2 linked regions of the Streptomyces liliifuscus genome follow. The protein of the gene in region 1 interacts with the protein of each later gene in a pairwise test. Links are inferred from orthologs where the notes say so. Each region holds a gene or a part of one and is shown in the gene's direction. Other genes may lie near its edges. The genes, in order: pcrA and lpdA.

Region 1 (14,365 bases):
ACCGACGACAGCGCCGGAACCGACGACAGACCCGGAACCGGGGACTTCAGGGATACCGACCTCGCCGCCGCCGCGCTGGCCCGTGGCGTCAAGGTGCACCCGCTCTCCTGGCACCGTCAACGGCCGGGCGGCCCGCCGGGGCTGCTGCTCGGCTACGCGGCGTCCTCGGTGTCGGCGATCGAGGAGGGGATCGCCGTGCTGGGCGAGGCCGTTGTCCGCTGCCCGACCGGTACCCGGGGTCCCAACACCCGCACGGCCCACCGATAGTGCCGTACGGCCTTCACCACGCCGATCAGACCGGTCAGCCAGAGGATGAAGCCGATCCCCATCACGAGCACCACATCGCTGTACGCGTCATGTTCGGGCCTCGCCTCCGCCACCCCCGCGAACGACGTCCACAGCCCGAACGCGCAGACGGTGAGCGAGGAGAGCAGCCAGAAGAGACTCAGGCCGGAGGAGCGCAGGCGGTCGTCGGTGGGCGGATGGCTGTCCAACCGCAGCCAGGCGTCGAGAAGTTGGCTGATATGGCGGTCCCGCCGGACGGCGAGTACGACGGCCACGACGGAGGGTGCCAGCGAGGCCAGACCGAGGACCGCGAAGAGCGGACCCAGGATGAACCCGGTGGGATCGCGCTGCTCCAGTTGCTGCAACGGCAGTACCAGCAGCGCCCATCCGATGATCGCCGCGACCGCCAGGAGCCACAGCAGCAGCACCCGGTGCACTCCGAGACTGCGTCTGCGCAGCTCCTCCAACGCCCGCCCGCGGTCCGCCAGCAGCGCCGACCTGTCCGGCCAGCCGCTGATGTACGCGGGCGGCGGCGGAGGCGGCGGCAGCGTGGAGCCGGGCATTGAATCCTTCGGGAGGGCGACGGCGAACCAGGCGGAACGGAACGGAAGGGAGCGAGGCGGATGAGACCGGAGCGGATCGCGACCGTGCGGTGCGGCATGTCGAACAGTGCCACGCCGACGCTACCCGCCGCAGTACCCCTGCGATGCCCATCCAAGCCGGACCGATGCCCGAACGGCTTGAACTCCCCCGCTCTCTTCACTTGATCCCTGCCTGTTCCCGCCTGTAGCCCTGCCTGCAGCCCCTGCCTGTTCGCCGGCCGGCTCACGCCACGCGCGTGGCACCCGCGAACGGCATCTCGTCGATCGGCGCCACCCGCACCGGCGCCGACGGATTGGGCGCGTGGACCATCTGCCCGTTGCCCACGTACAGCCCCACATGGCTGATGCCCGAGTAGAAGAACACCAGGTCGCCGGGGCGCAGTTCGGACCGCGACACACGCTGGCCCGCGTTGATCTGCGCGTACGTCGTGCGGGGCAGTTCGATCCCCGCGGCGCGGTACGCGGCCTGCATCAGCCCCGAGCAGTCGAAGGCGTCGGGTCCGGTGGCGCCCCACACGTACGGGCTGCCGAGTTTCCCGTACGCGTATGAAATGGCGGTCGCCGCACGGGAGTTGGGTGCGGTGGCCGACGAACCGGCGCCGCCGCCCAGGTCGCGCGGGCCCGCGGCGGAACGTGAGGCGCGGGCGGTGTCCGCGTCGTCGGCGCCGATGCGGGCCCGGTCCGAGTCCGACAGCCGCGACAGCAGATCCCGCGCCTCTCCCAGCTTCCCCGTGACGGTCGTCTTGTGCCGCTTCAGTTCCGCCTGCCGCTCCTTGAGCGAGGTGAGTTCGACATGGGCGGCGCCGCGCAACTGTTCGATCTCGCGCAGCTGTCGGCGTACGCGCGACACCTTCGAGGCCTGCCTGCTGCCGGCCCGCTCGGCGAACGCGGCCCCCTCCAGGTACTGATCCGGGTCGGAGGAGAGCATGAGCCCCAGTGCGGGGTCGACGCCGCCGTCCCGGTACTGCGCGGCGGCGAGCGAACCGAGCGCGTCCCGCTCGGAGTTGAGCCGCTGCGTCCTGCGCGCGGCCTCGTCCTGAAGGGTGTCCAGGCGGCCCCGCGTCTTCGTCGACTTCTCCTTCGCACCGTTGTACTTCTCGGTGGCGACCTCCGCCTCCTGGTACAACTTGTCGACCTTCGCCCTGACCTGAGCGGGTGTCAGCTCCGGGGCGGCGGTTCCCGTCCCCTCGAACCCGGTCGCGCTCGCCGCGCCCGCCAGCGCGATGGTGAAGGCGGTGCGGGCCGTACTGCCGCCGACTGAGCGCTGTCTCGGCTTGCGGTGCGCTGCCACGTGCGATCCACGTCCTTCCGTACGGCCGCCGTGGATTTGGTGCGTCCCGCGGCGGCGGCCCCTCAGGGGCCGGTTGCACGTCCGGCGGCGGCCCGCACAGGGGGAGCGGGCCGCCGCCGGACCTTTCTCGGCGGTGGTGTCCGGATGCCGCCCCTGACCCGGGCGGTGGTGGGGAGCCGGTCACCTGGTGAAGGACGCTAAACCTGGGACCGCGGCGGGGGTAACGGCATGTACGGAAGTGGTGGGACTCGGACATGAGCTGACCGGGTACGACCACGATCCGGGCCCGGGGCCACCGACTTGACGTGATGCGGTGACCGATGAGCGGGTTGTGGGGAAACGGCCGCCGATCCGGTGCTATGGGCTCCGCCGGGGTGTGGCGTGGGAGTCGCCAGGGGCCCGCGGGGCCGGGTGTGCGAGGCCGGGGGCGGTGCGCGGTGGTGTGGAGGCGTTTGGTTAGTGTCCGGGCTCATGGACGTACTCATTCATGTCTTCGTCGCCCTGCACATCATCGGCATCGCGTCCCTCCTCGGCGGCTTTCTCACGCAGCTGAAGGCCATGAGTGACGGCACGGCCCGCTTCAGCCCCGCCATGCTCCACGGCGCGCTGACCATGCTGGTCACCGGCGCGATCCTGGTCGGCCTCAACCAGGCCGACGACCAGACCGTCAACAACATCAAGATCGGCGTGAAGCTCGCCCTGCTGGTCGTGATCCTCGGCCTCGTGTACGTGAAACGGGACGAGGAGAAGGTGGAGAACAGCCTGTTCGGCCTGGTGGGCGGCCTCACCACGGCGAACATCTTCATCGCGGTGCTCTGGACCTGAAGGGCCTGAAGGGCCTGAAGGATCTGAGGGACCTGAGCGGAGAACAGGTCTACGAAAAGCCCCTCACGCCGGGCGCACCACGCTGTGGATCGGCATGTAGAAGATCGATTCCTCGCGGACGTACGCCCCCGGCTTGGGCGCGTGGATCATCATTCCGTCGCCGATGTAGATGCCGACGTGGCTGATGTCGTCGTAGAAGAAGACCAGGTCACCGGGCTGGGCGCTGTTCACGGAGACCGTCGTGCCGGTCTTGACCTGGTCCCAGGTGGTCCGCGGGAGCGTGACACCGGCGGCCTTCCAGGCGGCCTGGGTGAGCCCGGAGCAGTCGTACGAGCCGGGGCCGCTCGCGCCCCAGACGTACGGCTTGCCGATCTGGGCGCGGGCGAAGGCGAGTGCCTTGCCGGCCTTGGCGGTGGAGGCGACGGAGCCGGAGCCCGACCCGGAGGTGCCCGAGGCGCTCCCGGAGCCCGTGGAGGTCCCGGTGCCCTGCGCCGCCTCCTGGCGCCGCCGCTCGGCGTCGGCCGCCTGCTGCCGGGCCAGCTCGTCCGCCTTGCGCTGAGCCTCTTCCTGCTTCTGCCGCTCGATCGCGGCGAGGCGCGCCTTCTCCTCGGCGGTCAGCTTCGAGAGGAGGTCGCGCGCCGTGGCGAGCTTCCGCTGGACGTCCGCCTTGGACGTCTTCAGCGAGCTCTGCGTCCTGGTGAGCGTCTCCAGGCTCTCGGACGCCTCCTGCCGCTTCTCCGTCGTGGCGGTCTGCTGCGTCACGTAGTCGTCGACGGACTGCTTCTGGCGGCTGGTGAGCCGGTCCATCAGCTGGGTCTGGTCGAAGTAGTCCTGCGGGTTGTCCGCGAGGAGCAGGGAGGCGGTGTCGGGGGCGGCGGCCCCGGTGCGGTACTGCGCGGCGGCGAACGTACCGAGCTCCTCGCGCGCGTCGTTGAGCTTCTCCGTGCGGCGCGCCACGTCGTCGAGCAGGGTGTCGACGCGCTTCTTCTGCTTGGTGGTCTTCTCCTTGGCCGCGTTGTACTTCTCGCCGGCCGTCTCCGCCTGGCGGTAGAGGTCGTCGACCTTCTTCTCGACTTCCTCGAGGCTCGGCCTGGGCTCCTCGGAGGGGGCCGCGTTCGCCGTCTGGGAGAGAAGGGCCACCGAGGTCAGGGCCGCGGTGGCGATGGCCGGAGTCCGTATGCCCATCGGACTGGGGGGCCGGGACTTGCGGTGTGGCGCCACGAGGGCGTCTCCTTCCGTCATCCGCCTACCGAGTTAGCTGTCGGGTTCGGGCGGGTGCTCCGGAAGGTTTGCCCTACGGTCCGTTTCCCCGAAGGGAGTTGGACCGATTCACCCCAAGTTCGGTTGGGTCCCCGGCTCCGTCGGCCACGAGGGCGTACCGGACTCGGCGGAGGCCGCTCGGCCCGGCGTGTTCGCCGGTGCGGGTCGTGCGGCCCACATAAAAGTTAGCTAATTCCTGTGGCCCCTGTGAAGTTTGATGCGCGATATGCCCGATACATTTTCGTGACCTTAGCTTTGAGGCCGACTCCCCGTGGTCAATTAGGGATGATCTACGGAGAGTTGTCCGAAGTGGGCCGACGGTGGCCCCCGAAGGGGCGCGGGGAACTGCGCGACCAGCCACAGCCGACCCGCACCCGCGATACGGCGTTCCGGGTTTCCGGCGAAGCCGCAGGTCGACCGCCTGATCGCGGATCGTCACGGGCATCCTGCGGAGGGTGACGGGGCCGGTGGCGGGCGGCCCGACATACCCGCAGCCCCGCTGGAGCGATCCGCCAAGTTTCAAGGGTGGCGGCACGCTGTCAGTGGGGACGCCTAGACTCGGAGAGCGATGAGCAGCCTCTTTGATGACAGCTTCCTGGCGGACCTCAAGCCCTCGCGGGCCCACGAGGAGGAGCCCCCGCCGCCGCCCGAGGACGAGGCACCGGAGTCGGAGCCCGTTCCGGACGATTTGTTCGGCGGCCACTTCGACGTGCCGCCGAGTCGGGACGGGTATTACCGCGACGGCGCCCCCCGGCCGCACGTGGACCCGGCCGCGCTCCTGGACGGGCTGAACGAGAACCAGCGCGCGGCGGTGGTCCACCACGGCTCGCCGCTGCTCATCGTGGCCGGCGCGGGCTCCGGCAAGACCCGTGTGCTCACGCATCGCATCGCCCACCTGCTGGGCGAGCGCAAGGTGCACCCGGGCCAGATCCTCGCGATCACCTTCACGAACAAGGCCGCGGGCGAGATGAAGGAGCGCGTCGAGCAGCTCGTCGGCCCGCGCGCCAACGCGATGTGGGTGATGACGTTCCACAGCGCGTGTGTACGGATCCTGCGGCGCGAGTCGAAGCAGCTCGGCTTCACCTCCTCCTTCTCGATCTACGACGCCGCCGACAGCAAGCGCCTCATGGCCCTGGTCTGCCGTGACCTGGACCTCGACCCCAAGCGCTTCCCGCCCAAGTCGTTCAGCGCCAAGATCTCGAACCTGAAGAACGAGCTGATCGACGAGGAGGACTTCGCCGCCCAGGCCGCCGACGGCTTCGAGAAGACCCTCGCCCAGGCCTACGCGATGTACCAGTCACGCCTGCGCGAGGCGAACGCGCTGGACTTCGACGACCTGATTATGACGACGGTCAACCTCCTGCGCGCCTTCCCGGACGTCGCCGAGCACTACCGCCGCCGCTTCCGGCACGTCCTGGTCGACGAGTACCAGGACACGAACCACGCGCAGTACGCCCTTGTGCGCGAGCTCGTCGGCACCTCCGAGCACCCGGTCGACGTACCGCCCAGTGAGCACGACCTCCCGTCGGCGGAGCTGTGCGTGGTGGGTGACGCGGACCAGTCGATCTACGCCTTCCGCGGCGCGACCATCCGCAACATCCTCCAGTTCGAGGAGGACTACCCGAACGCGACGACGATCCTGCTGGAGCAGAACTACCGCTCGACGCAGACGATCCTCACCGCCGCGAACGCGGTCATCGAGCGCAACGAGTCGCGCCGCCCCAAGAACCTGTGGACCAACGCGGGCGCGGGCGCCCAGATCACCGGCTATGTCGCCGACACCGAGCACGACGAGGCCCAGTTCGTCGCCGACGAGATCGACCGGCTCACGGACGCGGGCGACGCGAAGGCGGGCGACGTCGCCGTCTTCTACCGTACGAACGCGCAGTCCCGTGTCTTCGAAGAGGTCTTCATCCGCGTCGGCCTGCCCTACAAGGTCGTCGGCGGCGTCCGCTTCTACGAGCGCAAGGAGGTCCGTGACGTCCTCGCGTACCTGCGCGTGCTCGCGAACCCCGAGGACTCCGTACCGCTCCGGCGCATTCTCAACGTCCCCAAGCGCGGCATCGGCGACCGCGCCGAGGCGATGATCGACGCGCTCTCCCAGCGCGAGAAGATCAGCTTCGCGCAGGCGCTGCGCCGCGTGGACGAGGCGTACGGCATGGCGTCCCGCTCGACGAACGCCGTCAAGAAGTTCAACACCCTGATGGAGGACCTCCGCACGATCGTCGAGTCGGGCGCCGGCCCGGCGACGGTCCTTGAGGCGGTTCTCGAACGGACCGGCTACCTCGCCGAGTTGCAGGCCTCGACCGACCCGCAGGACGAGACCCGCATCGAGAACCTCCAGGAACTGGCCGCCGTGGCCCTGGAGTTCGAGCAGGAGGCCGGCGAGGGTGAGGCACCGGGCGGGCTCTCCGCCTTCCTGGAGCGGGTCGCGCTCGTCGCCGACTCCGACCAGATCCCGGACGAGGAGGAGGACGGGTCCGGCGTGATAACGCTGATGACCCTCCACACCGCCAAGGGCCTCGAATTCCCCGTGGTGTTCCTGACCGGCATGGAGGACGGCGTCTTCCCGCACATGCGCGCCCTCGGCCAGACCAAGGAGCTGGAGGAGGAGCGCAGGCTCGCGTACGTCGGCATCACGCGCGCGCGGGAGCGGCTGTATCTCACCCGCTCCTCGATGCGCAGCGCTTGGGGCCAGCCCTCGTACAACCCGCCGTCCCGCTTCCTGGAGGAGATCCCGGACACGCATCTGGAGTGGAAGCGCACGGGCTCCCTGGGCCCGGTCTCCTCCGGCCCGGTGTCCGGCGTGGCGGCCTCCCTGTCCTCCTCGCGCTCCCGCTCGGCCGCCTCGGGCGCGTCCGGCTTCGCCACCCGACGCGGCGCCACCGACAAGCCGGTGGTGTCCCTCGCGGTCGGCGACCGCGTCACCCATGACCAGTTCGGCCTCGGCACGGTCGTCGGGGTGAAGGGCACCGGTGCGAACGCGGAGGCGACGGTCGACTTCGGCGAGGAGAAGCCGAAGAGGCTGCTGCTGCGGTACGCGCCGGTGGAGAAGCTGTAGCTCTCAAGGGCAATGGCCACGGGGGCTACTTGAAGGGCGGGCCCATCACTTTCAGCCCGTCCGGCGTTTGAGGACGAGGCCGTTCAGGCCGATTCGGGGGTCTGGGGGCGCAGCCCCCAGGACTCCGGCTCCGGTCGGCGCTCCCCTACGAGGGGTCCAGCCCGTGGCTGCGCAGCCACGGCAGCGGGTCGATCGCCGAGCCACCACCCGGACGCACCTCGAAGTGGAGGTGCGGACCGGTCGAGTTCCCGGAGTTCCCGGAGTACGCGATCGGATCCCCGGCCTTCACGACGGCACCCGAGGCGACCTTGTACGTGGAGAGGTGGCAGTACCACGTCTCCGTACCGTCCTTGGCCGTCACGATGACCATGTTCCCGTACGCGCTGTTCCACTGCGTCCGGACGGTCCCGTCGGTCGCGGCCATCACCGTCGTGCCGTACGAGACGGGGAAGTCGATGCCGGTGTGGACGGACATCCAGTTGATGCCGGCCTGTCCGTAGTAGGCGCTGAGCCCGTGCTGCGCGACCGGCAGCGCGAACTTCGGCCGCAGCCGCTCCTTGCGGGCCGCTTCCGCCGCCGCCTTCTGCTTCTGGGCGGCCTGCTGGGCCTTCAAGTCGATACGTTCCTGCGTACGGCTCGCCCGGTCGGCGAAGTCGTCCGCGTCCGCGGAGAGGTTCTCGAGCTGGGTGTCCAGCTGGTTGTTCGCTGCCGCCGGCTTCACGGCGCTCGCGTCGGGCGCGGCGGCCGTCGTCTGCACGTCGTCGTTGCTGCTGCTTCCGCCGGTCACGGACGCGGCGGCGATTCCGGCCACGCCCATCACACACGCCGAGGGCACGGCGACCGTCAGCAGGGCGGAACGCTTCGGCGGGGTGCGGCGGCGGGAACGGGGCGCGGAACGGCCGGCCGCACGTGACGCGGAGCGGCCGGCCGGGGCGGCGGTGGCGACGGAGGCGGTCTCCTCGACGTCGTCGAAGGGTGCGGGTTCGTCGTGGGCGTGGCTGTGGCCATCGGTGGCGGAGTCCGCGTCGGCGTCGTCGGAGGGGGTGAACTCGCCGTCCGCGGTGGCCTGTTCCTCGTACGGGACCTGCTCGAAGGTGGTGGTGGCCTGCTGCTCGTACGACTCGTGCCCGTCGTAGGCCTCGTGGTGGTCGTACGACGTGTGCTGGTCGGTCGGATACGACTCGTGCTCGGCCTGCGCCTGATGGTGGGGCTGGACCTGGGGCTGCGGCTGGACCTGGGTCCGGTTCTGGTCGCCGCCGTCCGAGTTCCACGCCGTCGCGTCGTACGTGCCGGTCTCGAAGGTCGGCGCGGTCCACTGCTGGGTGGGGTCGACCGGATCGGCCTGGAGCCAGGCGTTCGCGTCCCACTGACCGGTGCCGTCCGGGCTCCCGGCCTGCGTCGGGATCTCGCCGAGCTGCTGGTAACCGGCGTTCTGCCAGACACCGCTCGTGTCATAGCTGCCGGTCTCGAACGCGGCGTGGTGCTGGGCCGCGTACGGGTCGTAGTTCAGGGTCTGGTGACTGCCGGTGGCCCACTGGGTGGCGTCGTACGAACCCGTGCCCGCGCCGCTGCCGTCGGTTCCGCCGCCGTTGCCGGGGAGGTCGCCGAACAGAGGGTCGGTGTCGAAGGTCGTCGTCGCGTAGGCGCCCGTCGTGTCGTAGCTGCCCGTCGCGCCGTACGCACCGGTGGCGTTGGCGTCGAAACCGGTGGCGGAGTAGCCGTCGTACGTGGTGAAGTCGCCGTACTGGACGCCCTGTTCGCCATAGGACGCGTAATGCGTCGTGGCGGCCTCGGGAGCCGGAGCCGGGGGAGTTGCGGTCCCCGACGGGTGACGGTCGTTCACCAACTTCTCTTTCGCCTCGACGACAGGGGCTGGCAGAGCAGTGCGGCGACTGTACCCGGCGGTACGAGGGCGCGACAATCTTCGGCGGCTTTCCTCCTCTCAGGAAACGGGCATTCGGCCGTCTTTCGGCGGAGGGCGGGCACAGCTTTGGCCTGGCGTTCGATGAATGTTCGAAGAAACGTCGGTCCTCGGAGCCGGTTGAACGGGTTCGGCGGCGGGTTCCGGTTGTGCCGGTTCCCTTTTGCGCCGCTTGCGCTCCGCCGCTTCCGGTTGGCGCACTCCCCGTGGTGACGCTCTCGGTCACGCCACCGTCAGTCGGTCACGCCACCGTCACGCAACGGTCAGTCGGTCACGCCACCGTCACGCAACGGTCAGTCGGTCACGCCACCGTCAGGCCGTCGGCGTGCGCGGCGGGGCGAGCGGCGGCCGGGCGGGCCTCCGTCTCCTCGGCGTCCAGTGCCTGTCGGATGCCGGCCGCGACGGCCGGGTGCACGGGGAGGGCGAGATGCCCGATCCCGCTCACCCGCACGTTCTGGACAAGCAGGTCCGGGTGCTCGATGCACGCGGTCTCCAGCGGGTCCATCAACTGGTCGAGGTCGCTCCAGAAGCTCACGAACCGAGTACGGCAGTGCGGCGCCGGCTGGCACAGCTCGTCGAGCACTCCGGAACCGGGGCGCATCTGGCGGACGATCGGGTGCGCGTTCATCAGCGGGACGACCCGCGTTCCCGAGTGCGGCGTGCCCAGTGTGACGAGGGTCCGGACGCGGACGTCACCGCCCAGGCACTGCACGTAGTAACGCGCTATCAGTCCGCCGAGGCTGTGCCCGACGATGTCCACCTCGTGACGGCCGGTGCGCTCGCAGATCTCCTCGATGTGCCGGCCGAGCAGCTCGGCGGCGGTCCGAATGTCACAGGTCAGCGGGGAGTAGTTGAGCGACTCGATCTGCTGCCTGCCGTGCTGGGCCAGCGAGCGGCGCAGCATCACGAAGACGGAACGGTTGTCGATGAAGCCGTGCAGCAGGACGACCGGGGGCCTGGTGGGGGTGGGGAGCCGGGTGGTGTCGGGGGTGCCGTCGATGCCTGTGCCGGTGCCCTTACGTGTGTCCGTGCCCGTACGTGTGCCTGTGTCGGTCGAGTCGGTCAGGTCGGTCGGGGTCCCGGGTGGGTTCGGGGCCGGGCGGCGCTCGGGGGTGATGCCGGTCGGATAGAGGAGGAGGTGGCCCGCGAGGATCGCGATCTCCAGGGCTGTCGCCTTCAGGAGAGCCAGCGAGAGTCCGGCGATTCTGCCGGGGAGCAGGCGCTGGCAGAGCGGAAGAAGGGGCGACACTGCCCTGGTGACCTTCATGGCCGACCTCCCGTCGGCGCACGGGGGTACGACTCCGTCCCCCGTGTGCCCTAGTGGGAAGCCGGTGACGAGGATGGCGAGGTGCACGTGCGGCGCGTGTGACGCCGGTGGAGCGGCGGGCGTGCCCGTCGTCGTGCGATCGCCGATGCGCCGCACCACCGTGCCGCGCGGCTGACGGCGCGGCGGTGCGGCGACCTCGTAGCGGCTCCCCTTGCGCCCCGGTTCGGCTGCGGTCCATCGGCCGCAGGCTGCGGCCCATGTGCCGCGTGATGCGGGACCGGTGCGCGGCGAACTTGTCCCACCGTGTGATTTCCCCCTCGGTCCACACCGTGAAACTGCCGGTTGCGGGATGGTGGCGATAACGTTCGTTCACTTTCCCGGGCCGTGTCGCGCGGGGCCGCTGTGCCACCGGGGCATATCTGACGTGACGGCGGTGGCGGCGAGTCGCCGTCTCGGCCCTCGGGTGCTATCAGTCGATACAGGTCCGAGTGGATCTCCCCGGGTCGGTAGATCGGTGAAGTCGGTTCATGGAGGCAGTGATGGGTGTGGCAGCCGGTCCGATCCGTGTGGTGGTGGCCAAGCCGGGGCTCGACGGCCACGACCGCGGGGCCAAGGTGATCGCGCGGGCGCTGCGGGACGCGGGCATGGAGGTCATCTACACCGGTCTCCACCAGACGCCCGACCAGATCGTGGACACGGCGATCCAGGAGGATGCCGACGCGATCGGGCTGTCGATCCTGTCCGGCGCGCACAACACGTTGTTCGCCGCGGTGATTCGGCTCCTGAAGGAGCGCGATGCGGAGGACATCAAGGTGTTCGGGGGCGGGATCATTCCGGAGGCGGACATCGCGGCGTTGAAGGAGCTGGGTGTGGCGGAGATCTTTACGCCCGGGGCTACGACGGCGTCGATTGTGGAGTGGGTTCGCACGAACGTGCGGTAGCGCTCCGCTAGGTGGGCGGGGGGTGCGTGGGTGGCTTGGCTTGTGTTGTGGGTGCGGGTTGGTGGGGGCTGGTCGCGCAGTTCCCCGCGCCCCTTGGAGGTGGGTGGGGTGAGGCCGTTGCAGGGTGCTGCGAGTCGGTGTCGTGGTTCGGCCGACGCCTGGGTGCTTACTCCTCCGTGAGTTCTCTCTGCATCGCCGCTCGTAGGCGCAAGGTTGTGACCAGGCGTTGGAAGGATTCCGCCCAGTAGCCGCCGGCGCCGGGGGCCGCGTTTTCCGGTTCGTCGGGGATGGCGGTGAGGGTTTCGAGGTGGGGGGCCTCCGAAGGGTCCAGGCAGCGTTCGGCCAGGCCCATGACTCCGCTGAAACTCCATGGATAACTGCCCGCGTCGCGCGCGATGTTGAGGGCGTCGACCACGGCCCGCCCCAAGGGGCCCGACCAGGGCACCGTGCACACTCCGAGCAGCTGGAACGCCTCGGACAGACCGTGCACGGCTATGAACCCGGCCACCCAGTCGGCCCGCTCCGCGGCCCCCAGCGTGCCGAGCAGTTTGGCCCGCTCGGCCAGTGACACCGCCCCCGGTCCGCCCGCCTCCGGTGCGGCGGGAACTCCCAGCAGCGCCCTGGACCAGGAAGGGTCGCGCTGGCGCACCGCGGCCCGGCACCACGCGGCATGCAGCTCGCTCTGCCAGTCGTCCGCCACGGGCAACGCCACGATCTCCTCCGGCGTACGTCCCCCGAGCCGCCTCGACCACGTATCGAGTGGTGCCGCCTCGACCAACTGGCCCAGCCACCAGGACCGTTCACCCCGCCCTGCCGGAGCGTTGGGGACGACTCCGTCCCGCTCCATGCCCGGATCGCACTCGTGCGGCGCCTCGACCGCTATCGTCGGCGTGCTCTGGGTGTGGTCGACAGCCACGCAGGACACCGCGCGCTCCGCCATCCGCCCGGCGAGCGCCGAACCGGGCAGCGCGGACAGCAACTCCGCCGCCGTGGCCCGCACATTGCGGCTCCGGTCGGCCAACGCCCGCTCCAGGAACGGCTCGTCCGCCGCGCACAGCCCCGTCCGCAACGAGTCGAGGAACATCAGCCGGTCCTCGGCCCGCTCCGTCGCCCATGTGGTGGCCAACAGGTCCCGCGCGGCCGCCGCGTCCCGGGCCCGTATCCCTGAGAGCAGCGCGACCCGCTCGGCGAACAGCCCCTCCTCCCACAACTCCCTTATGCGATCGGGCTCCTCGGGCCCGGGCAGAGCTGCCCCGCCGCCCGGCGTCGAGCGCAGCGCGAACCGCCAGTCCGCGTTCAGCCGGGCCAGCCACAGCGCGCGCGGCCCCGCGAAGGCCAGCACCGCCGGCCGCAGATCCGTACGCCCCCGGGCCGCGTCCAGCAGCGCGGGCAGTGACTCCGGGCGGGGCGCGAACCCACGCCGGTTCGCCGTGGTGAGCCACTGGGGCAGCAGCTCCATGAGATCGGGAGCCGACCCTCTGCGGCCGCCACTGCCGCCGCCCGTCCCGGGCCGGTCGGCGAGCAGCATGGCGAGTCTGCGCGCGGCCGCGGGCGGCAACGGCGGACGCGGGTCCGCCGCCGCGGGCTCCACCCGGGCCGCGGCCCGGCCCGGCCGCATACCGGCCCGCCGCCGCACGGTCTCCACGGCCGCCGCGTCCAGCAGTGCCGTCGGTGCCTCCCGTCCGGCCGGGATCCCCGACGGTGTACGCCGCGCTGTCCCGAGGAGCGCCGCGGTCACGAGCTCCTCCCAGCGGCTTCCGCCGGACGCGTCCGCGGAGGCCGTGTCGGAGGCCGTCCCGGTGGGAGCGGGGGTCCTGTTCATGTGAGTCCCTTCCATGGATCCACCAGGTCCGTCACGTCGGTCAGATCGGTCAGATCGGTCGGGTCGGTCGCATCGGTCAGGCCCGTAGGCGGTGAGGGGCCGGGAGCGGTGTCGGGTGTCGTCGTCAGCACAGGGGCACCGCCTCGCCCGGGCCCTCCGGCCAGGCCGTGAGGGGTGTGAAGCCACGGTGGCCGCACTCTCCGAAGACCGTTACCCGTGTGCCGCCGGAGAGGGCGACCAGGCGCCACAGGCCCGAGCCGGACCGGGCCGCCGGGGTGAGCGGAAGCGCCAGCTCGCCGTCGGCGTCGGCCAGTTGCCAGGTGTCGCCGTCCGGGGTGGGTATGACGCGGCCGAGCGTCACCGGGTAGGAGTCCAGCCATGGGTCGTCCCTGAGCGCCTCGCCGTAACGGGCCGCCGCCTGCGCCACGCTCACACCCGGTGGGCGGATCGCCGTGGGCGCCGGAGGCGTGAACTGCTCGCCGAGCGCGGCCCGTAGCTGTCCCGCCCCCGGATATGCGGACACCTCGGCGTCGAGCGCGAGCCCGACCGGCAGGGCCAGTTCGGGTGCGCGGCCGGCCGCCCCGTACGACAGGAGCAGGACCGGGCGCGCCGATTCCGTCCCGTGCAGCCAGATGCGACGGGTGGTGAGGCGGCTGTCCGACGTCTCGTACTGGGCCAGGACCAGCCAGTGGTCGCGGACCGGGGGGCCGGCCGCCGAGCCGGTCAGCCCGATCCGTGAACGGACCGTCGCGGCCAGGCCGTCAGGCAGCCGCTCGCGGCGCAGCCAGCCCTGGTCGAGGAGATGGAGCAGCGCGCACTCCTCCAGCAATCGCACCGGCCAGCCGGGGCCCGACGACGGTATCGACCCCAACTCCCGCACACGCGCCGCAAGTCCGGACGCCTGCGCGTCGACCATCCGGGCCGCCGTCTCCTCCCACAGCCCGTACCCCGCCTGCTCCGCCGTGGCCAGGCCGCCCCGGAGCAGATCGGCCAGTCGCTGCTCCAACTCCGCGGCCCCCGCGGTGATGTGCTCGGCCCGCCGCTCAGCCCTGCGCCGCGCGGCCTCCGGATCACCCGAGGCCGGGGAACC
Region 2 (14,111 bases), 3.3 Mb from region 1 along the record:
CAGGGCGGGAAGTGTGGCCAGACCGCTGCCGGTGGCGTGCGAGACGGAGTTCTCGGGCAGCCGGACGCCCAGCGGGCGCAGCGCGTGTTCCAGCAGGTCGGTGGCGGTCAGCGCGTCGTGCACGGTGGGGCGGGCCTGGGCGATCCGGAGATGCGGCATGGTCCAGATCCACATCAGCGAGCGCAGCGCGGCCTCGGTGCGCAGGGCCGCCGAAAGCTTTCCGTCACGGGCGAGTCGGGCGAGTTCGTAGAAGGCCTCGCCGAAGTCGCAGTGCGCCTCGGGGTCCAGGAAGGACAGCAGGAACCGCTCGTAGGTGTCGATGAAGCGGCGGCGGGCGGGGCCACGCGGTGCGCGCCGGGATCCCTGCAGCGTGCCCCACAGCGGTACGGACGTGTGCTGGTAGACGTTGCTCGGCAGCTCCCAGGTCACGGGTTCACGGCCGTTGCCGGAGAGCGAGACGACGTTGAACTCGACTTCGGGCATCCCCTTCACGAGCTGGTCGCACCAGGTGCTGACCCCGCCGTGGACCAGTGGATACGTGCCCTCAGTGAGCATGGTGACATGACGGCCTTTGCTCATCATGCGTGTTCCCCCCTGGAACATTTCTTACGGCTCGGTGGCGCGCCCCGGCCGGTCTTGGCCGGGGCGCGCGTCATGCTGCGGCGCTTGTCTCCGTTATGCGGGCAGTCTGAGGGTGAGGGCTGTCTGCAGAGCGTCCGGCGTGGTCCAGGCCGATCGCTCTCCCGCGTAGGGCGTCCCGAACGCGGTGGTGCCGAGCAGGAGTTGCTTGAGGGTCCCTTCGGGCGCGGTCACCGGGATCTGTGTCCCGGACGGGGCGGTGACGGTGACGGTCGTGCCGACGCGGTACGCCGTGACGTCACCGTCGGCGACGGCCTCCTGCCAGGCGGCGCGGCGCTTCAGTTCGGTGCCGATGGCGCTCTGCCGAGGGTTCTCCAGCGGGGCGTTGTCGGCGTAGAGGGCGCGGTAGTCGGCGAGCACCTTGTCCAGGACCGGGTAGAGCAGCCGGTCCTCGGCCAGGTTGGACTGGTGCACGTAGTGCGGGCGCGGGTCGTTGCCCACGGCGTGGCCGAGGGCGGTGCGGGCCTCCTGCGGGAGGATGTACGACTCGAAGCCGGTCGCCGGGTCGAGCGGGTCGTCGAGACAGGTCGACGTGGGGTTGTTCTCGCAGACGCCGCTGCCGCCGTCGGCCTTCGAGGTGTAGATCCAGTTGTACTCGTCGGTCATCTCCTCGGACGTGCCGACGTTGTAGTACACGTTCATCGGGTGGCGGGGCACGGTCAGGGTGCTGCCCACCGAACGCTGCTGCGGTTCACGGGAGTTGTCGGAGGCTGTCCAGTCGACACCGTTGTCCGCGAGGGCTCCGGCGAGGTTCGGGTTGTCGTCCGGCTGCTGCGGCAGGGTCTTCAGACCGGAGTGCTCGCCGGTGACCAACTCGCTGCTGTCGACGGGCAGTCCGTGGCTCGCCGCCCACAGGTTGTTGTCGCGGATCTCCGCCGAGATGTCGGCGCGGCTCACGTACCGGGTCGAGCCGTCGGCGTTCTTCGCGCAGCTCCACGGCACGGTGCTGGTGTCCTGGACGCAGCCGAGGAAGGGGTGTGTGTAGGTGTGGTTGACCCAGCGGTACTCGCCCTTGTCGGCGAGGAGTTGGTCGGTCAGCGCGTCGACGTTGCCGTTCTCGCTCTTCCACTCCTCACCGGCGCCGGCGTTGTAGACCATGTCGAGGGTGAAGCCGCTGTCCCGCTGCCACTGGGCGGCGTGCACCGCGTCGGCCGCGGTCATACGGATCGGTGTGGTTCCCTCACCGTCACCGCCCACGCAGTCGAAGTCGCCGGGTGTGCAGTTGCGTTCGGTGTCCCAGCGGCTGTCGGGCGCGAACACGTCATCGACATGGACAGAAAAGTAGTTCCTGCTCCGGCCGAGGTGTACGCCCTGAGTCAGCCATTCGACAATGCCGCGGGCAAGGACGCGGAACTGCTGCTGGTAGTGGTTGTACGCGAAGGTCACGACGAGTTCGCGACGTCCGTCGTGCGCGTACTCGCCGACCAGGCTGCCACGGCCGGTCCCGCCGGGCACGGCGATGTCCACGTAGCTGGTGAAGCCCGCGCGGGGCCGGGCCACGTAGCCGTAACTCTCCTGGACGGAGGGCGAGTTGTCCTCGAATGCCAGGGGGCCGTCGAGGTAGCCGAAATGGCCCGCCCCGCCCGCCGTGGTGACCGCCGCCTCGCGGCCGTCGAGCGTGCCGGCCCAGCCGCCCGCGTCCGTGTAGTCGAGGCCGACCCCGGGGTGCGCCCAGGTGTAGGCGTCGACCTGGGGGATGCCGAAGGTCCTCTCGTACGTCTCCAGGGCCGTCTGCTCGGCCGAACCGGTTCCGAACGGCGCCTCGTTGGGCAGCACGACGCCCTGGTACCTGGCGCGCGGCGTGCCGTCCACCGTGTCGCTCAGGAACGCCTCGTCGATGGTCGGGCGGCCGGAGTCGTTCAGGTCGACGGTCGTGTACGGGATGCCGGTGGTCCTCAGCTCCTCCGTGATGGCTTCCACGGGGCTGTCGCCGTTGTCGACGACGAGCACCTTCAGATCGATGCGCGGCTCTTCCGCCGCCGACGCCCCGGGGGTTCCCAGCCCCAGGCTCAGCAGACCGGCGGCCGCCATGACAGCGGCCGCGTTTCTCCATCTGCGCGCACTCTGCGCCATGTTCGCCCCTCCCCCAACAAGATCCCCTGATGGTCAATTCGAGGAGGATCCGTGGAAATCATGCAAAGCGACGAGTGGGTTACTCATCGCAAACAGCAGGAGTGTGTCTCAGGTCACAGAAGTGAGAGGTGATAAGTGGCCAGGCCACCACGCACGGATGAACGGCCGCTGGAATGAGCGAAACGCGCCACCGCGCGTAGGCTCGTGCCCGGGACTCCACCGCCCCGGCCGACCTCACCCCTGACGGCCACAGCAACTCAATGGAAGCGAGATTTCACCACCGTGACTGCTCTCACTCTCAGCACCGCCGCGGCACCCGGCCTGCGGGTCGACGCCATCGTCGTCGGTGTCGCCAAGGGCACCGGGCCCAAGTCCGGGGACCTGGTCGTGGCACCGGGCGCCGAGGCCGTGGACAAGGCGTACGACGGCAGGCTCGCCGGCGTTCTGGAGACCCTCGGCGCCTCGGGCGGCGAGGGCGAGGTGACGAAGCTGCCGGCTCCGTCCGGCTTCAAGGCTCCGCTCGTGCTGGCGGTCGGTCTCGGTGCTCTGCCGGAGAAGGACGGTTCCTTCTCCGGGGAGACCCTGCGCCGGGCCGCCGGTGTCGCCGCACGTGCCCTCGCCGGTTCGAAGAAGGCGGCCTTCGCCCTGCCGATCGAGGACGCCGCCGACGCGGGCGCCGTCGGCGAGGGCGCGCTGCTCGGCGCGTACTCCTTCGACGTCTACAAGGAGAACGGCAAGAGCGACGGCAGCGGGATGGACGCGAAGAACAGCAAGGCCCCGCTCGCCGAGGCCACGCTGCTCGGCGGCAAGCCCCGCGACAAGGCGTTCAAGGCGGCCGTCGAGCGCGCCACCGCCGTGTCCGAGGAGCTGAACCGCGCCCGCGACCTCATCAACACCCCGCCGAACGACCTGAACCCGGAGGCCTTCGCCGCCGTCGCGCAGGCCGCGGCCAAGGAGCACGGCATCAAGGTGCAGGTGCTCGACGAGAAGGCCCTGGCGAAGGGCGGCTACGGCGGCATCCTCGGCGTCGGCGTCGGTTCCGCGTCCGCGCCCCGCCTGGTGAAGCTGTCGTACACCTCCTCCAAGGCGAAGAAGCACCTCGCCTTCGTCGGCAAGGGCATCACCTACGACTCGGGCGGCATCTCGCTGAAGCCGGCCGGGCACAACGAGACGATGAAGTGCGACATGAGCGGCGCCGCCGCCGTGTTCGCCGCGGTCGTCGCCGCCTCGCGGCTGGGTCTGGAGGTCAACGTGACCGGCTGGCTCGCGCTGGCGGAGAACATGCCCTCCGGTTCCGCGACCCGCCCCGGTGACGTGCTGCGCATGTACAGCGGCAAGACCGTCGAGGTCCTCAACACCGACGCCGAGGGCCGGCTCGTCCTCGCCGACGCGCTCGCCAAGGCCTCCGAGGAGACCCCGGACGCGATCGTCGACGTGGCGACGCTGACCGGCGCGATGATGCTGGCGCTGGGCAACCGGACGTTCGGTGTCATGGCGAACGACGACTCGTTCCGTACCGCGGTGTACGAGGCGGCCGAGGAGGTCGGCGAGGCGGCGTGGCCGATGCCGCTGCCGGACCACCTCAAGAAGGGGATGGACTCCCCCACGGCCGACATCGCCAACATGGGCGAGCGGTACGGCGGCGGCCTGGTGGCCGGGTTGTTCCTGAAGGAGTTCGTGGGTGAGGGCATCACCTGGGCGCACCTCGATATCGCCGGGCCTGCCTTCAATGAGCAGGGGCCGTTCGGGTACACGCCCAAGGGGGGTACGGGGTCTGCTGTGCGTACGTTGGTTCGGCTTGCCGAGCTGACGGCTGCCGGGGATTTGGGCTGACGCCCGCCCGATAGCTCGGTTCCACTCGCCGTACGGCGGGTGCGGGTCGGGTGTGGCTGGTCGCGCAGTTCCCCGCGCCCCTTCAGGGGCGCCCCTGAAGGGGCGCGGGGCCTGCCGTGTGATCGATCAGACGTCTCACTGCCCGGCCCGGCGTCCCGCTCGGCGCCGACAGGTGCGAAGATGGGTTCTCGGCAGGACAGGGCCCACCACAGGGCCGAAGAAAGAGCGGCCGGACACCAGCCGCCGCCCGGTCGACGCAGACCGGCGTACGGCGCACATGCATGGAGGACGTGACGTGGCGAACGACGCCAGCACCGTTTTCGACCTAGTGATCCTCGGCGGTGGTAGCGGCGGCTACGCCGCGGCCCTGCGCGGAGCGCAGCTGGGCCTGGACGTCGCCCTGATCGAGAAGAACAAGCTCGGCGGCACCTGCCTGCACAACGGCTGCATTCCCACCAAGGCCCTGCTGCATGCCGGCGAGATCGCCGACCAGGCACGCGAGGCGGACCAGTACGGCGTCCTGACGACTTTCCAGGGCATCGACATCAACGCCGTCCACAAGTACAAGGACGACGTGATCAGCGGCCTCTACAAGGGCCTGCAGGGCCTGGTGGCCTCGCGCAAGGTGACGTACATCGAGGGTGAGGGCCGTCTGTCGTCCCCCACTTCCGTGGACGTCAACGGACAGCGCATCCAGGGCCGTCACGTGCTCCTCGCGACCGGCTCCGTGCCGAAGTCGCTGCCGGGCCTGGAGATCGACGGCAACCGCATCGTCTCCTCGGACCACGCGCTGAAGCTGGACCGCGTCCCGCAGTCCGCGATCGTGCTGGGCGGCGGTGTCATCGGCGTGGAGTTCGCCTCCGCGTGGAAGTCCTTCGGCACCGACGTCACGGTCATCGAGGGTCTCAAGCACCTCGTCCCGGTAGAGGACGAGAACAGCTCCAAGCTTCTTGAGCGCGCCTTCCGCAAGCGCGGCATCAAGTTCAACCTCGGCACGTTCTTCGAGAAGGCCGAGTACACGCAGGACGGCGTCCGCGTGACCCTCGCCGACGGCAAGACCTTCGAGGCCGAGATCCTCCTGGTCGCCATCGGCCGCGGGCCGGTCTCCGCCGGTCTCGGCTACGAGGAGCAGGGCGTCGCGCTGGACCGCGGCTACGTCCTCGTCGACGAGTACATGCGCACGAACGTGCCGACCATCTCGGCCGTCGGTGACCTGGTCCCCACGCTCCAGCTCGCGCACGTCGGCTTCGCCGAGGGCATCCTGGTCGCGGAGCGTCTCGCCGGTCTGAAGACCGTTCCGATCGACTACGACGGCGTGCCGCGGGTGACGTACTGCCACCCCGAGGTCGCCTCCGTCGGCATCACCGAGGCCAAGGCCAAGGAGATCTACGGTGCGGACAAGGTCGTCGCTCTGAAGTACAACCTCGCGGGCAACGGCAAGAGCAAGATCCTCAAGACCGCGGGCGAGATCAAGCTCGTCCAGGTCAAGGACGGTGCCGTGGTCGGCGTCCACATGGTCGGCGACCGCATGGGCGAGCAGGTGGGCGAGGCCCAGCTGATCTACAACTGGGAGGCGCTGCCGGCCGAGGTCGCGCAGCTCATCCACGCCCACCCGACCCAGAACGAGGCGATGGGCGAGGCCCACCTCGCTCTCGCGGGCAAGCCGCTGCACTCGCACGACTGACCGACCCTCGGTCAACTCACGACGCGACGACACAGACTTCCGCAATTCGTAAGGAGCAACCGAAACCATGGCGGTTTCCGTAACCCTTCCGGCGCTCGGCGAGAGCGTCACCGAGGGCACTGTCACCCGCTGGCTGAAGGCCGAGGGCGAGCGCGTCGAGGCCGACGAGCCGCTGCTCGAGGTGTCCACCGACAAGGTCGACACCGAGATCCCCTCCCCTGCCGCCGGCGTGCTCGCCTCCATCAAGGTCGCCGAGGACGAGACGGTCGAGGTCGGCGCCGAGCTGGCCGTCATCGACGACGGCTCCGGCGCGCCTGCCGCCGCCCCGGCTCCCGCTGCCGCCGAGGCTCCGGCCCCGGCGGCCGAGCCCGCCCCGGCGCCGGTCGCCGAGGCCCCCGCCGCTCCGGCGCCCGCCGCCGAGCCCACGCCCGCCCCCGCCGCCCCGGCCGGCGGCGCTTCCGGTACCGACGTCGTGCTGCCCGCACTGGGCGAGTCGGTCACCGAGGGCACCGTCACCCGGTGGCTCAAGGAGGTCGGCGAGGAGGTCGCGGAGGACGAGCCGCTGCTCGAGGTCTCCACGGACAAGGTCGACACCGAGATCCCCGCGCCGGTCGCCGGCGTCCTGCTGGAGATCGTGGTCGGCGAGGACGAGACCGCCGAGGTCGGCGCGAAGCTCGCCGTCATCGGCGCCCCGGGCGCGGCTCCGGCCGCCGCTCCGGCCCCGGCCGCCCCGGCTCCGGCGCCCGCCGCCGCTGCCCCGGCCCCGGCGGCTCCCGCGGCTCCTGCTCCGGCTCCGGCCCCCGCTGCTCCGGCCGCCGCCGCGCCGGCTCCGGTCCAGCCCGCCGCTCCGGCTCCCAAGCCCGCCCCGGCTGCTCCGGCGCCGGTCGCGGCCGCTCCCGTCACCCCGGCCCCGGCTCCGGCCGCGACCTCCGGTGACGACGGCGCGTACGTGACCCCGCTGGTGCGCAAGCTCGCCGCCGAGAACGGCGTCGACCTGGCCGCCGTCAAGGGCACCGGCGTCGGCGGCCGTATCCGCAAGCAGGACGTCCTCGCCGCCGCCGAGGCCGCGAAGGCCGCCGCGGCTGCTCCGGCTCCGGCCGCGGCAGCCCCGAGCACCGCCAAGAAGGCGCCGGCCCTGGAGGCCTCTCCCCTCCGCGGCCAGACCGTGAAGATGCCCCGCATCCGCAAGGTCATCGGCGACAACATGGTGAAGGCCCTGCACGAGCAGGCCCAGCTGTCCTCGGTCGTCGAGGTCGACGTCACGCGGCTGATGAGGCTGCGCGCGCAGGCCAAGGACTCCTTCGCCGCGCGCGAGGGCGTCAAGCTCTCCCCGATGCCGTTCTACGTGAAGGCGGCGGCCCAGGCGCTGAAGGCCCACCCGGCCGTCAACGCCCGGATCAACGTCGAAGAGGGCACGATCACCTACTTCGACACCGAGAACGTCGGTATCGCGGTGGATTCCGAGAAGGGCCTGATGACCCCGGTCATCAAGCACGCGGGCGACCTCAACATCGCCGGTATCGCCAAGGCCACCGCCGAGCTTGCGGGCAAGGTCCGGGCGAACAAGATCACCCCGGACGAGCTGTCCGGCGCGACCTTCACGATCTCGAACACCGGCTCGCGCGGCGCGCTCTTCGACACGATCATCGTGCCGCCGAACCAGGTCGCGATCCTGGGCATCGGTGCCACGGTGAAGCGTCCGGCCGTCATCGAGACGGAGGAGGGTACGGTCATCGGCGTCCGCGACATGACCTACCTGACGCTGTCCTACGACCACCGTCTGGTCGACGGCGCGGACGCCGCGCGGTACCTGACTGCGGTCAAGGCGATCCTGGAGGCGGGCGAGTTCGAGGTCGAACTCGGCCTGTAGGCTCCGCCGCCGCATCGCACGACGAGGTGCCCCCGCCCGGTTCTCCGGGCGGGGGCCCTTTGCGTTCCCGACCGCTGAGACCGTGGCCATCCTGCAGACCGGTGGGGGCTGATCGCGCAGTTCCCCGCGCCCCTGAAAGATGAAAAGCCGGGGGCGCAGCCCCGCTTTTCAGGGGCGCGGGGAACCGCGCGATCAGCCACGGACGGCCCGCAGCCTGCGAACAACCACGAGCCCCACGGCGCAACCCAGCACACAGCCACCGCGTGTAAGTCTCGTCTCACCTGCACGAAAGCGCCCCCGCCACCTCTCCCCACGCCGAACCCGGCCTTATTGTCTAGAAGTCAACGCCCTCGGGGCCGGAGCGCCCCTACCCAAGGAGCTTCAATGACCGCGCCCGTCGTCCACTCGCTCCGCGAACAGATCCGCGAGCACATCGTGGAGGGGATCGTGAGCGGTCGCTGGAAGCCGGGCGAGCGCATCGTGGAGCGCCGGATCGCCACCGAGCTGGAGGTCAGCCAGACGCCCGTGCGGGAGGCCCTGCGCGAGCTGGAGTCGCTGCGCCTGATCGAGTCGGCCCCCAACAAGGGCGTACGCGTTCGCAATCTCACCGCGGCGGACCTGGAGGAGAGCTACCCCGTGCGGGCCGGTCTTGAGGCCATCGCGGCCGAGCTGGCCGCCGAGCGGCTCGCGGCCGACTGCTCGGCACTCGAACCGCACGTCACCGCCCTGTACGAGGCCGACCGCAAGGCCGACGGCACCGGCCAGGTCCGCCACACGGTGGCCTTCCACCGCGAGCTGGTGCGCGCCGCGGGCAACTCCGTGCTGCTGCACACCTGGGAAGGCCTCGGCATCGAGGTCTTCACGGCCCTGTCGATCCGCTGGCTGGGCACGGTCCAGCAGTCGTACGCGGAGGAGCACGAGGCCCTGGTGGAGGCGTTCCGCCGCCGGGACCCGCTGATCGCGGAGCTGGTGAAGGCACATGTGCTGGGCTGCGCGCCGAGGACGGGCAGCGAGCCTTCCTAGCCACGCCCGCCACGCGGCGGGCCCGGAACACCGGAGCACAACCCCGCTCAGAAGTACCCTCACCTGCGAAAACAAGGCACGCGGTGCCCTGCACCGAGACACCCCGTGCCTACTTTCTCGTGATCAAGAGGTTTTGCCCTTCAACCCTTTGATCGATCATCGATCAGCGAGTTACAGTCATCGGCGGGCTCCCACCAGAGCCCGCCGCCCTGTCCTGCCAAAGACCAAGGGCATCCCCGAGAAACACCCCTTGCCGACGAGGGAACCCCCTCCGCATCCGGAAGGCGGCGCAATGACCGACCCCACCGCAATCCAGCCGAGCGAGCTCGACCAGCTCCCGGACCGTGACCCGGAGGAGACCGCCGAATGGCAGGCCTCCCTGGACGCCGTCACCAAGGCGGCCGGACCGCACCGTGCCGCGTACCTGATGCGGCGCACGCTGGAGCGTGCCGAGGGCAACGGAATCGCGCTGCCCAAGCTGCTTGAGACGGACTACGTCAACACCATCCCGACCGCCGCCGAGCCCGCTGTGGACGGCGACGAGGCGATGGAGCGCAGGATCACCGCGTGGAACCGCTGGAACGCGGCCGCGATGGTGACCCGCGGCGCGAAACACGGCGTCGGCGGCCACATCGCCACCTTCGCCTCCGCGGCCTGGCTCTACGAGACGGGCTTCAACCACTTCTTCAAGGGCAAGGAGGCCGACGGGTCGGGCGACCAGCTCTACATCCAGGGTCACGCCTCCCCCGGCATCTACGCCCGCGCCTTCCTCGACGGCCGCCTCAACGAGACGCACCTCGACAACTTCCGCCAGGAGGCGGGCGGCAACGGCCTCCCGTCGTACCCGCACCCGCGGCGTCTGCCCTGGCTCTGGGAGTTCCCGACGGTGTCGATGGGCCTCGGCCCGCTGTCGGCCATCTACCAGGCGCGCTTCAACCGCTATCTGACCAACCGCGGCATCAAGGACGTATCGCAGTCGCACGTCTGGGCGTTCCTCGGTGACGGCGAGATGGACGAGCCGGAGTCGACGGCGGCACTCGCACTCGCCTCCCGCGAGGGTCTGGACAACCTGACCTTCGTCATCAACTGCAACCTCCAGCGCCTCGACGGCCCGGTCCGCGCGAACTTCAAGATCGTGCAGGAGCTGGAGGCCCAGTTCCGCGGCGCCGGCTGGAACGTCATCAAGTCGCTGTGGGGCAACGCCTGGGACGAGCTGTTCCGGCTCGACACCACCGGCGCCCTCGTCCGCCGCCTCCGTGAGGTCCCGGACGCGCAGGTGCAGACGTACCAGACCCGTGACGCGGCCTACATCCGCCAGGACTTCTTCGGCTCCGACCCGGCGCTCGTCGAGCTGGCGAAGCTGCTGAGCGACGACAAGATCCTGGAGTGTTTCCACCTCTCGCGCGGTGGTCACGAGGCGCGCAAGGTGTACGCGGCCTACAAGGCGGCCGTCGAGCACAAGGGCGCTCCGACGGTCATCCTGGCCCAGACGGTCAAGGGCTTCACGCTCGGCGAGGGCTTCGCGTCGAAGAACGCCAACCACCAGATGAAGAAGCTGTCGACGGACGAGTTCAAGCAGATGCGTGACCTGCTCGAACTGCCCATCAAGGACAGTGACTTCGTCGACGGTGTGGTTCCCTACGGCCACCCGGGCGCCGACTCCCCCGAGGTCCGCTACCTCCAGGAGCGCCGCGCGGCCCTCGGCGGCCCGGCCCCGGCCCGCCGTACGCACGCGGCCGCCCCGCTGCCCGCCCCCGCCGACAAGGCGTTCGCGGCCTTCGACAAGGGCTCCGGCTCGCAGAACGTGGCGACGACCATGGCCTTCGTACGCCTGGTCAAGGACCTGGTCCGCGACAAGCAGTCCGGGAAGCGCTGGGTGCCGATCGTCCCCGACGAGGCGCGCACCTTCGGCATGGAGAGCCTCTTCCCGTCCCTCGGCATCTACTCGCCGAAGGGGCAGACGTACGAGCCGGTCGACCGTGACCAGCTGATGTACTACAAGGAGGCCAAGGACGGCCAGATCCTCAACGAGGGGATCACCGAGGCCGGTTCGATGGCCGACTTCATCGCCGCGTCCACCGCGTACTCCACGCACGGCGAGACGATGATCCCGTTCTACATCTTCTACTCGATGTTCGGCTGGCAGCGCACGGCCGACCAGATGTGGCAGCTCGGCGACCAGCTCGGCCGCGGCTTCCTCGTCGGCGCCACCGCGGGCCGTACGACGCTGACGGGCGAGGGCCTGCAGCACGCGGACGGCCACTCGCCGGTCATCGCGGCGACCAACCCGGCCGCCCTGTCGTACGACCCGGCGTTCGCATACGAGGTCGCGACGATCGTCAAGGACGGTCTGCGCCGGATGTACGGCGAGGCTGCGCCCGGCGAGGACCAGGACGTCTTCTACTACCTGACCGTCTACAACGAGCCGATCCCGCAGCCCGCGAAGCCGTCGGGGCTCGGTATCGACGAGGGCATCGTCAAGGGCCTCTACCGCTTCAACACCGCGGAGTCGGCCGGCGTCCAGGTCAACGCCGCCAACGCCTCGCGCATCCAGCTGCTGGGCTCCGGCACGGCGATCCACTGGGTCCTGGAGGCGCAGAAGCTGCTCGCCGAGGAGTGGGGCGTGGCCGCGGACGTCTGGTCCGCCACGTCCTGGACGGAGCTGCGGCGGGACGCCTTGGAGGCCGACGCGGCGCTGCTGCGCGGCGAGGACCGGGTGCCGTACGTCCGTCAGGCGCTGCAGGGTGCCGAGGGGCCCGTCCTCGCGGTCTCCGACTACATGCGGCAGGTGCCCGACCAGATCGCGCAGTGGGTCGAGCAGGACTACTCCTCGCTCGGTGCGGACGGGTTCGGTCTGTCCGACACCCGTGCGGCGGCCCGTCGCCACTTCGGTGTCGACGCGCAGTCGATCGTCGTGGCGGCGTTGGCGCAGCTTGCGCGGCGCGGTGAGGTGCCGGCCGCGGCGGTGAAGGAAGCGCGCGAGCGGTACGGGTTGTAATTCGGCTGCCGGTGGGCTGTGGCTGGTCGCGCAGTTCCCCGCGCCCCTAAAAGATGAAAGCCAGGGGCGCAGCCCCGCTTTCAGGGGCGCGGGGAACTGCGCGATCGGCCCCCACCGGGCCCGCACTCGCCCACCCGGCAAAATGAAGACATGCGTGCTGCCCGGCTGATCAAGATGGTGTTGCTGCTTCAGTCCCGGCCGTCGATGACGGCCGCCGAGCTCGCTCGGGAGCTGGAGGTGTCGGAGCGGACGATCACCCGGGACGCGCAGGCCCTGTCGGAGGCGGGCGTCCCGGTGTACGCGGACCGCGGCCGGGCCGGCGGGTACCGGCTGATCGGCGGGTACCGCACGCGACTCACCGGGCTCGCCAGGAGCGAGGCCGAGGCCCTGTTCCTCTCGGGCGTGCCCGGCGCGCTCCGGGAGATGGGCCTGGAGGACGCCGCCTCCGCCGCCCGGCTGAAGGTGTCCGCGGCCCTCCTCCCCTCCCTCAAGGACGCGTCCCGCACCGCGTCCCAGCGTTTCCACCTGGACGCCCCCGCCTGGTTCGCCGAGCCCAGGACGCCCGAGCTGCTGCCCGAGGTCGCGGAGGCGGTGTGGGACGACCGTCGGATCATCGCGCGCTACCGGCGCCAGGAGACCGACGTGGAGCGCGAGTTGGAGCCGTACGGGCTCATCCTCAAGGCGGGCGTCTGGTACGTCTGCGCCCGCGTTCCCGATCCCGGATCCTTCCGCGTCTACCGCATCGACCGGTTCACGTCGGTCGAGCCCGGCGACGAGCGCTTCAGCCGCGACGAGGGGTTCGACCTGCCGGGCTTCTGGGCGGAGCGGGCGGCCCAGTTCGCGCGCTCGCTCCTGCGGGCGTCGGTCGTGGTGCGGCTCACCGAGGCGGGCGCGCGGCGGCTGAGGCGAACCGTCGATCCGCTCTCCGCGCAGGAGGCCCTGGCGGCGGCCGGCCCTCCCGACGACACGGGCCGGGTGACGCTGACGCTGCCGGTCGAGTCGTACGACGTCGCGTTCACCCAGCTCCTCTCCCTCGGCCCCGAGGTGGAGGTCCTGGAGCCGTCCGGACTCCGCGGGCGCTTCGCCGAGGCGGCGGCCCGGACGGCGGCGTACTACGACGCGCAGGACTGAGGAGCGTGAGGAGCAAGTGGGCTCCGACGGCTACCGGTAGCCCGTCACGTCCGCCGGCTTGCCCTGTGACTCCACCTCGATCAGGTAGCGCCACGCGTCGGGCGTCGAGCCGTCGACGTCCGTGAAGCCGTACTCCTGGGCCAGGCCGCCGCTGGAGAGCGACTGTCCGTTCCAGCGGGACGCGTCGGGGTCGGCGGCGAGTGCGACCAGGGCCCGTCCGACGTAGGTGGGCGTCTCGGAGATCGCGAAGTGCGGGACGTGCGCGCAGGCGTCCCGCCAGTTCTCCTCGGTGACCTTGAAGGCGGTGTCGAGCATCGCCTCCGAGCGCAGCCAGCCCGGGGTGAGACAGACCGCCGTACAGCCGTGCTCCTTGAGCTCCTCCCCGAGGTCGTGGGCCATGCGGATGGGGGTCGTCTTGGCGAGGTCGTAGAAGAACGGTTTGCGGTAGCGGCGGTTGTACTCCTCCGTGCCGTCGGTGACCTCGACGAGCAGCCCGCCGGGGTTGCGGACGAGGAGCGGCAGGGCGGTGTGGCTGGTGATGATGTGCGACTCGATGCCGAGACGCATGATCCGCAGCCCCTTGTCGAGATCCATGTCCCACATGTCGGGCTGTTTCTCCGCCGACCAGTCGAGGAGGACGTCTCCGCCCCACATGTCGTTGACGAGGATGTCCAGGCGGCCCTGTTCGCGGTCGATGCGGTCGACGAGGGCGCGTACCTGTTCTGGTTCCAGGTGGTCCGTCGGGACGGCGATGCCCCGTCCGGTGGTGCCCGCGGCCGCGTCGACCAGTTCGGCCGTCTCCTCGATGGTCTCGGTGGTCCGGCCGACCTCGCTGACGTGCTCTCGGGTCGTGCGTCCCG

What was found.
Region 2: the proteins of pcrA (region 1) and lpdA interact in binary tests that used the Escherichia coli proteins (3 or more experiments, as listed by UniProt). The link is inferred for Streptomyces liliifuscus from one-to-one orthologs.

The regions. Positions count from the first base shown.
Region 1 is NZ_CP066831.1:4,440,062-4,454,426, reverse strand. Bases 4,480-7,577 are described here. They hold pcrA (DNA helicase PcrA), read left to right. Parts: upstream 4,480-4,831; coding sequence 4,832-7,324; downstream 7,325-7,577. Other genes in these bases: JEQ17_RS18760 (M23 family metallopeptidase), read right to left, coding at 7,470-7,577. In the rest of the region: MocR-like pyridoxine biosynthesis transcription factor PdxR, read left to right, coding at 1-267; JEQ17_RS18785 (hypothetical protein), read right to left, coding at 153-848; JEQ17_RS18780 (C40 family peptidase), read right to left, coding at 1,111-2,178; JEQ17_RS18775 (hypothetical protein), read left to right, coding at 2,650-3,003; JEQ17_RS18770 (C40 family peptidase), read right to left, coding at 3,067-4,224; more of JEQ17_RS18760, read right to left, coding at 7,578-9,167; JEQ17_RS18755 (esterase/lipase family protein), read right to left, coding at 9,547-10,512; JEQ17_RS18750 (cobalamin B12-binding domain-containing protein), read left to right, coding at 11,052-11,453; JEQ17_RS18745 (DUF5691 domain-containing protein), read right to left, coding at 11,620-13,275; JEQ17_RS50495 (hypothetical protein), read right to left, coding at 13,272-13,406; JEQ17_RS18740 (SWIM zinc finger family protein), read right to left, coding at 13,400-14,365. UniProt on the Escherichia coli protein: A helicase with DNA-dependent ATPase activity. Unwinds DNA duplexes with 3'-5' polarity. Translocates on single-stranded DNA with 3'-5' polarity. Initiates unwinding more efficiently from a nicked substrate than double-stranded DNA.
Region 2 is NZ_CP066831.1:7,785,783-7,799,893, reverse strand. The notes cover bases 4,191-7,034. They hold lpdA (dihydrolipoyl dehydrogenase), read left to right. Parts: upstream 4,191-4,840; coding sequence 4,841-6,229; downstream 6,230-7,034. Other genes in these bases: sucB (2-oxoglutarate dehydrogenase, E2 component, dihydrolipoamide succinyltransferase), read left to right, coding at 6,297-7,034; JEQ17_RS33540 (leucyl aminopeptidase), read left to right, coding at 4,191-4,545. In the rest of the region: GT4 family glycosyltransferase PelF, read right to left, coding at 1-582; JEQ17_RS33545 (hypothetical protein), read right to left, coding at 676-2,712; more of JEQ17_RS33540, read left to right, coding at 2,995-4,190; more of sucB, read left to right, coding at 7,035-8,099; JEQ17_RS33525 (GntR family transcriptional regulator), read left to right, coding at 8,484-9,122; aceE (pyruvate dehydrogenase (acetyl-transferring), homodimeric type), read left to right, coding at 9,415-12,120; JEQ17_RS33515 (helix-turn-helix transcriptional regulator), read left to right, coding at 12,271-13,251; JEQ17_RS33510 (SDR family oxidoreductase), read right to left, coding at 13,282-14,111. UniProt on the Escherichia coli protein: Lipoamide dehydrogenase is a component of the glycine cleavage system as well as of the alpha-ketoacid dehydrogenase complexes.